One region of the Ferrimonas lipolytica genome, then DNA from elsewhere that is predicted to be linked to it. Evidence: predicted binding sites of a transcription regulator. Region 1 holds the regulator's gene; the other holds the start of a gene.
What was found. Region 1 encodes ArgR, which controls arginine synthesis, uptake and breakdown. Its sites were predicted from a motif close to ANTGAATANNTATTCANT; they were not measured.
Positions count from the first base shown of each region.

Region 2: gltB (glutamate synthase large subunit) is a predicted target of ArgR. The motif match lies at 1,151-1,168, and genes of this name have one in related genera.

Region 1 is NZ_CP051180.1:2,989,326-2,992,991, forward strand. It holds gene mdh (malate dehydrogenase) at 240-1,175, opposite strand; gene argR (transcriptional regulator ArgR) at 1,415-1,885, shown strand; gene HER31_RS13700 (Dyp-type peroxidase) at 1,953-2,870, opposite strand; gene HER31_RS13705 (ABC transporter ATP-binding protein) at 2,957-3,666, opposite strand, start outside.
Region 2 is NZ_CP051180.1:4,123,861-4,127,526, forward strand. It holds gene gltB (glutamate synthase large subunit) at 1-1,109, opposite strand, end outside; gene mnmL (tRNA modification radical SAM protein MnmL/YtqA) at 1,520-2,455, shown strand; gene HER31_RS18715 (HP1242/YdcH family protein) at 2,446-2,706, opposite strand.

The DNA.
Region 1 (3,666 bases):
TTGCTGCGCCAGAAATTAGCAGTTCCCCCCTGACTTATACCCTCGCCTGCCAACCCCAGTAGCAGACCTAAGTGCATATCAACACCAAGTCCAGCGTTTCATAGGCTCCAATTGAATTGGCATACAGTTGACGATATCGCAGTGGCGAAGAATGTGATTGGCTCGGCGCATTGGCAACATCAAAGCATAAAAAAACCGACGCATCAGCGTCGGTTTGTTAGCACTAGCAAAGAGCATTATTACTTAACGAACTCTTCACCAATGTGAATATCACCCTTAAGAGTCTCGAGCATGCCGGTCAGTGCATCTTGCTCGAAAGCACTGAGGCCACCGTACGGCAAAATGGCTTTAACACCCGCGGTACCAAGTTCAATCGGCTGAGCAAAGAAACGAGCGTGTTCACCTGCGCCTTCAACGTAAGCGCACTCAATTACGCCCTGCTCACCTTGTAAACCTCGAACAACCGCTAAACCAAAGCGACAAGCCGCTTGCGCCATCGACAATGTGGCAGAACCGCCACCGGCTTTAGCTTCTACTACTTCTGTTCCGGCGTTCTGGATACGGTGAGTCAGGCTGGCAATTTCCTCAGCGCTAAACTCAACGCCCTTAACTTGGGACAGCAGTGGCAAGATAGTCACACCGCTATGGCCACCAATTACATTTAGCTTAACATCTGCAACGTTCAAGCCTTTTGCTTCAGCAATAAAGGTTTCACTGCGGATCACATCCAACGTGGTTACGCCGAACAATTTATTCTTGTCGTAAACACCCGCTTCTTTTAGCACTTCAGCAGCAATCGCCACTGTAGTGTTTACTGGATTGGTGATAATGCCGATACACGCTGTTGGAGCTACTGCAGCGACCTTAGCGGTTAGGTTCCGAATAATACCGGCATTAATATTGAACAGATCAGAACGGTCCATACCTGGCTTACGGGCAACACCCGCTGAGATCAGTACTACGTCAGCTCCCTCAAGCGCTGGGCTTGGGTCTTCGCCGGCAAAGCCGGTTGCTTCCACATCGGTAGGTATGTGGCTAATGTCTTTTGCTACGCCCGGGGTTACTGGCGCAATGTCATACAATGCCAATTTACTGCCAGCAGGCAGGTTCAGTTTCAACAACAGGGCTAAGGCCTGACCAATGCCACCTGCGGCACCCAATACTGCAACTTTCATCGTTGTCTCCATCTTTCCATGAAAATGTGATAGACATCACTCTATTGGCGCCCACAATACCCAAAGGTAAGACGTTTCGCAATGACTGGTATCAATACTGTCAATGGCAGCAAAAATGGCTGTAGATAATACGTAATGATGAATTTTTATGCCGTATATATGAATCACTCTTGCTTTATAAGCACTATTTATGCAACCTAACCCTCCTTAAAAGCTAACTTTGTTGTATTAAAGCACTTATGAAGACAGGCCATCAGCAAGACGAACTAGTACGAGTATTCAAATCGATCTTGAAAGAGGAGCGATTTGGCTCACAAGGCGAGATCGTTACCGCACTGCAAGGGGAAGGGTTCAGCAATATTAACCAGTCCAAGGTATCGCGGATGCTTAGCAAGTTTGGGGCAGTACGCACTCGTAACGCTAAGCAAGAGATGGTGTACTGCTTACCTGCAGAGCTTGGGGTACCAACGGCGAATGCACAGCTTCGTAATCTAGTATTAGATGTTGATCATAACGGCAGCATGATCGTCGTTCACGCTAGTCCAGGCGCCGCCCAATTGATTGCTCGTCTGTTGGACTCCATGGGTAAAGCTGAGGGGATTTTAGGCACCATCGCAGGCGACGATACCATCTTCATCGCTCCAACCAGCCACGCTCAATTAGAGCCAACCTTAGCGATGATCAAAGAACTGTTCAATTACGTCGATTAGCCTCTACCAGTTAAGTCGCTAGATACAAAAACGCCTAACGATTAAGTCAGGCGTTTTTTGTGGCAGCTTATAGATTCGCAGCTTGCTCTAAAAAGTCGAGCGACGGTGCAAAAAATGAAGCCCCCGTTACCGCTTGTGTATAGTTCAGCAAGTGATCGTGGTGGCCGTGGCCATCACCGACAACCATCGAATGCAACTGCTTCTCAAAGTGTACCGGGGTATAACAACAGCTGATAAAGAACAGTCCCTGCTCCTTCATATCACCGTAAGGCATGCTTTGACGTAAAATCTCCATGCCTTTGCCGTGTTCATCTTTAAGATTGGTACGCTTAATATGACAGTAAGCAGGCTTGGCTGCTGATGGATACTCAACGTTATCAACCTTGGTGCGACCGATGGTATCTTCTTGAGTCTTTATCGATTGTTGTTGCCACTGCGCCATATTGTGTACGTAACGCTGGGTATGAACGTAACTACCACCAGCAAACTCACCTTCGGCGACTAAGGCAACCTCACGCCGATGGCTGCCTGTAGGGTTTTCAGTGCCATCAACAAAACCGGTAAAGTCACGGTTATCAAGGTAACGGAAACTACGCACCTCCTCGACCAATTCAGCAAAGCCAACCAAACGACGACACACTTCTTGCGCCACGACATGGTTAAAGTCGAGGCGGTCGCTGCGCAGGTGGATAAACAGATCAACCGGCTGGCTTGGAGTGTGCCGATCTTCAGCTGAATATTGTGGGAACGGATTAAGCAATGGCGGACGCTGGTTTGGGTACAAGGTATCCCAATAGTTAGCACCAACGGCAACAAAACCATTAAAGGCACAATCAGCATTGCGATCAGCAGAGCTTTGCAGCCATGACGCTAATCCAGCTAATACTCCTGGCAATGCCAACTCAGCTCCTTCGTAGGCATTAAACATCATATATAACCCATGCAGATTACCCTCTGCACAGATCCCACCCTGCTCTCTCGGCATTGTCTTATCCTTCAAAATTCAACTGGCAATAGTTTGCTCACTGAGCCGCAATCAAGCAAGTAGGATAACGCTAAAACCAACATCAATTACAATAAAATCAACGCGTGAGGTAAAGCAGACACTGCAACCTTAGCTCCTTGAGCTAGATCTAACCGTTCCGAACGCACTGCTAGGCTAATCGGACCTACCTCAACCTGATAATCGCAATAGGTACCGCTGAAGTTACGCGCGGTAACAATGCCGCTGCCATCATCATCGGCTACTAGGTTAAGTTGCTGTGGTCTCAACAGTAGCTTCCCTTGGTGGGCAGGCGGGTATGAAAGCGGGTTTAAGCTTTTGATCGAACCAAGCGGAGTTTCAACCTCATCGACGGCACTGACCACCGCATCAAGATAATTCCCTCCACCAAGAAAATCGGCAACAAAACGGCTCGCGGGAAATCGGTAAAGCTGTTCCGCTTGCCCCTGTTGCACCACTTGACCTTGATGCATCAAGGCCAACTTATCCGCAAAGGCAAACGCTTCCTCTTTAGCATGAGTAACGAAAACGGCACTCACTTTTTGCGACTGCAAGATCTGGCGAATTTCTCGCATCATCTCAGTGCGAACCTGTGAATCAATATTGGAAAATGGTTCATCTAATAAAAGTAACTTAGGTCGATAAGCTAGCGCCCGAGCAATAGCGACCCGTTGTTGCTGCCCACCGGAGAGTTGATGAATATAACGTTTCCCTAACCCCTCAAGCCGCACCAGTTCGAGCATCTCATTGACCCGTTCACGTTTGCACGCACTGGTCA
Region 2 (3,666 bases), 1.1 Mb from region 1:
AAGATGCGATCTTTAGTGATGGTATAGCGGGCAGGGCGCAAGCCGTTGCGATCGACAGCACAGGCGGCGTGACGGCCGTTGGTGAGCACGACCCCAGCAGGACCGTCCCACGGTTCCATGTGCATCGAGTTAAAGTCGTAGAACGCTTTGAGATCGTCGTCCATCTCTGGGTTAGATTGCCATGCTGGTGGGATCAACAAACGCATGGCGCGTTTGATATCCATGCCACCGGCTAGCAGCAGCTCTAGCATGTTATCGAGGCTGGAGGAGTCAGAACCAGATTGGTTTACAAATGGCGCGGCGTCTTGCAGATCTGGGATCAGCGGCGATACAAATTTATATTGGCGAGCCAGTGCCCATTGGCGGTTACCAGCGATGGTGTTGATTTCACCATTGTGTGCCAAGTAACGGAATGGTTGGGCGAGCTGCCAGCGTGGCTGGGTGTTGGTGGAGAAGCGCTGATGGAACAGACAGATGGCACTGGTCATCCGTAGATCGGCAAGATCTGGGTAAAATTCCGGTAGATCCTTAGGCAGGGTTAGACCCTTATACACCACCGCACTGCCAGACAGGCTAGAGATATAGAAGTCGTTGTCGTCGGCTAGGGCCTTTTCGATCCGGCGGCGGGCCATATAGAGGCGACGTTCCAGATCCTTGTTACGCCAACCCACGGGAGCGTTAATAAACACCTGCACCATTGCTGGCACATCGTTGGCAGCGATCTCTCCCAATACGTCTTGATTGGTAGGCACATCGCGCCAGCCTAGTACCGATAGGGTTTCTTTTGCCAGCTCAACTTTAATAGCGTTTTTGGCGTGAGCTTGGCGAACTGGATCGTGACTGAGCATGAGCATGCCGACAGCGTATTTGCTCGACAGGCGCCAGTTGTTCTCTTCGGCAATGTGGCTAAAAAATTCGTGCGGTTTTGCCATCAACAGGCCACAACCATCGCCGGTTTTCCCGTCGGCGCCAATGGCGCCACGATGTTGTAATCGGTCCAGCGCCAAAATAGCGGTGCGGACTACTCGATGACTGCTGTCGCCTTCCATATGGGCGATCAAGCCGAAGCCACAATTTTCTTTTTCGAACTGTGGATGTAAAAGGCTCATGACATTCCTCCGCCTGCTTCTAATTCTATTGCGGTGATGCTGCTACATAGTTATGCAGTTAACCTGATCAAGCTACTTTGCGCTCTGATTCTGGTCAACTCGGGTTAACCTTTATTTTAACTTAGCGGTAACATACATACGGCGATAACTTGACATGGAGCAGAAATGACGGCAGGGCAAAAAAAGTACGCCATAGCTGCATAAAATCAGCCTTTCATTGTACTTTTAATCATTTGCGGTTAGCAGTGATGTGGTTAACTCTGCACCATTATTTCCTAAGATTGCACCGCAATAGTGCCTCCACGTTATCGGCTAATAAGGGCTTGTTATCTTCCTCTGTGATCTAGATCGGCGAGTGTTGCGCTTGCATCTGCTAAGGTTGCGCGATTTTTAATCCGCCGGAGAGTTTAATGGGCCTTGATAAACACGTTCACACCCTGGGCACCTACATGAAGCAGCGCTATGGCAGCAAGATCCACAAACTGACCATCGACGCCGCCTTTACCTGCCCCAATCGTGACGGCAGTTTAGGCTTGGGCGGATGCACTTTTTGTAATGTTTCTTCCTTTAGCGCAGAGCACGGCAGTAAGGCCAGTGTTGCTGAGCAACTGGCGATGGGTAAGCAGCGCCGTGGCAGCAAAGAAAAGCGCTATATGGCTTACTTTCAGGCTTATACCTCGACCTACGATGAGTACGCGGTACTGAAAGACAAATACCAACAAGCGATGGACGTGTCTGACATTGTCGGTTTGTGCGTAGGTACCCGCCCAGACTGTGTGCCAGATGACGTGCTTGAGTTGTTAGTGAGCTATCAGCAAGAGGGAATGGAAGTGTGGTTGGAGCTTGGCCTGCAGACGGCTCATGCCAGCACCTTAAAGAAGATTAACCGTGGCCATGATTTTGAAGCTTACCGAGATACGGTTGTGCGCGCTCGCGCCTTGGGTATCAAGGTTTGTACTCACTTAATCTTGGGGCTACCAGGCGAGACGCCGGAGCACGCTCAGCAAACGTTGGATCTGGTGTTAGACGCGGGAGTTGATGGCATTAAGTTGCACCCGCTACACGTTGTTGAAAACAGCACCATGGCTAAGCAGTGGCGGGCGGATCGCTTACCTTTGTGGGATCTCGACAAGTACGTTAGCACCGCCTGCGATCTTATTCGTCGCACCCCAGCGGAAGTCGTTTTTCACCGCGTTAGCGCCTATGCTCGGCCACCAGAGCTGTTGGCGCCAGATTGGTGCGGTGATAAATGGTTAGCGATGAACGCCATTGTTGAAAACCTAGCGGCTAACGGTGGCCAAGCTACGGCGTTAACTGAACGTCGAATCGCTGTCGCTCAGGGATAAAAGTTCGCGCTCTTATCACTGCGCAGAATTTGATAAAGCTTGTCTTTCAGGTGAGCGCGGTGAAACCTCATTCGACTAAAGTGCTGATCCTCGGTTGGAATATCTTTTAGTTCCAGTTGACGGATCTGCTTGTCGAGCTCGTTGTATTCATCGCATGCTTCGCGAAAGGGAAGGTCGTTTAAGCGGAGGTTTTTGATTTTTTCGAGGTATTCCGGAAACTCTTTCGTTAGGGCGTGGTTACGGATCGGCATTAATGGGCTCCTTGCAGTTGGATAGTCGTGCCGACTAAGCGTAGATGCTATGGGCCCAATTGCGAGTGTTTGCCCCATACTTTGAACTAGTAAGGTTTGTCTTAAACCTGTGGCGATCATCGCTGGTGGGTTTCAACGGTGCTGTGTCGCGGTGGCGACGGCACACTCTTGTATGCCTTAGGCGGGAGCTTCGCCCCCTTTGGAATCCCCCTTTGCCTTAGGTCGCCGTCCAAAACGCTTCGCTTAACTACTCCAATGCGGTGTAAGAGCTAAGGCGGCTGTGCTTTGCTGTTTGTGTCTGCAGGTCGCTTAGTGGCTGCTTTAACTGTGTTGGCAGCAATCGGTAATGAGGATGCTGCTTCCCAAAGCCCGCATAAATGCAGGCTTATTGTAAAGGTGGTCGCTGCTTGAGGTATTAGCGAGGATTCGATGCTTGGATTTTAGGTACAAAAAAGCCCGCATAAATGCAGGCTTATTGTAAAAGTGGTCGCTGCTTGAGGCATTAGCGAGGATTCGATGCTTGGATTTTAGGTACAAAAAAGCCCGCATAAATGCAGGCTTATTGTAAAGGTGGTCGCTGCTTGAGGTATTAGCGAGGATTCGAAGCTTGGATTTTAGGTACAAAAAAGCCCGCATAAATGCAGGCTTATTGTAAAGGTGGTCGCTGCTTGAGGCATTAGCGAGGATTCGATGCTTGGACTTTAGGTACAAAAAAGCCCGCATAAATGCAGGCTTATTGTAAAAGTGGTCGCTGCTTGAGGTATTAGCGAGGATTCGATGCTTGGATTTCAGGTACAAAAAAGCCCGCATAAATGCAGGCTTATTGTAAAAGTGGTCGCTGCTTGAGGTATTAGCGAGGATTCGATGCTTGGATTTTAGGTACAAAAAAGCCCGCATAAATGCAGGCTTATTGTAAAAGTGGTCGCTGCTTGAGGTATTAGCGAGGATTCGAAGCTTGGA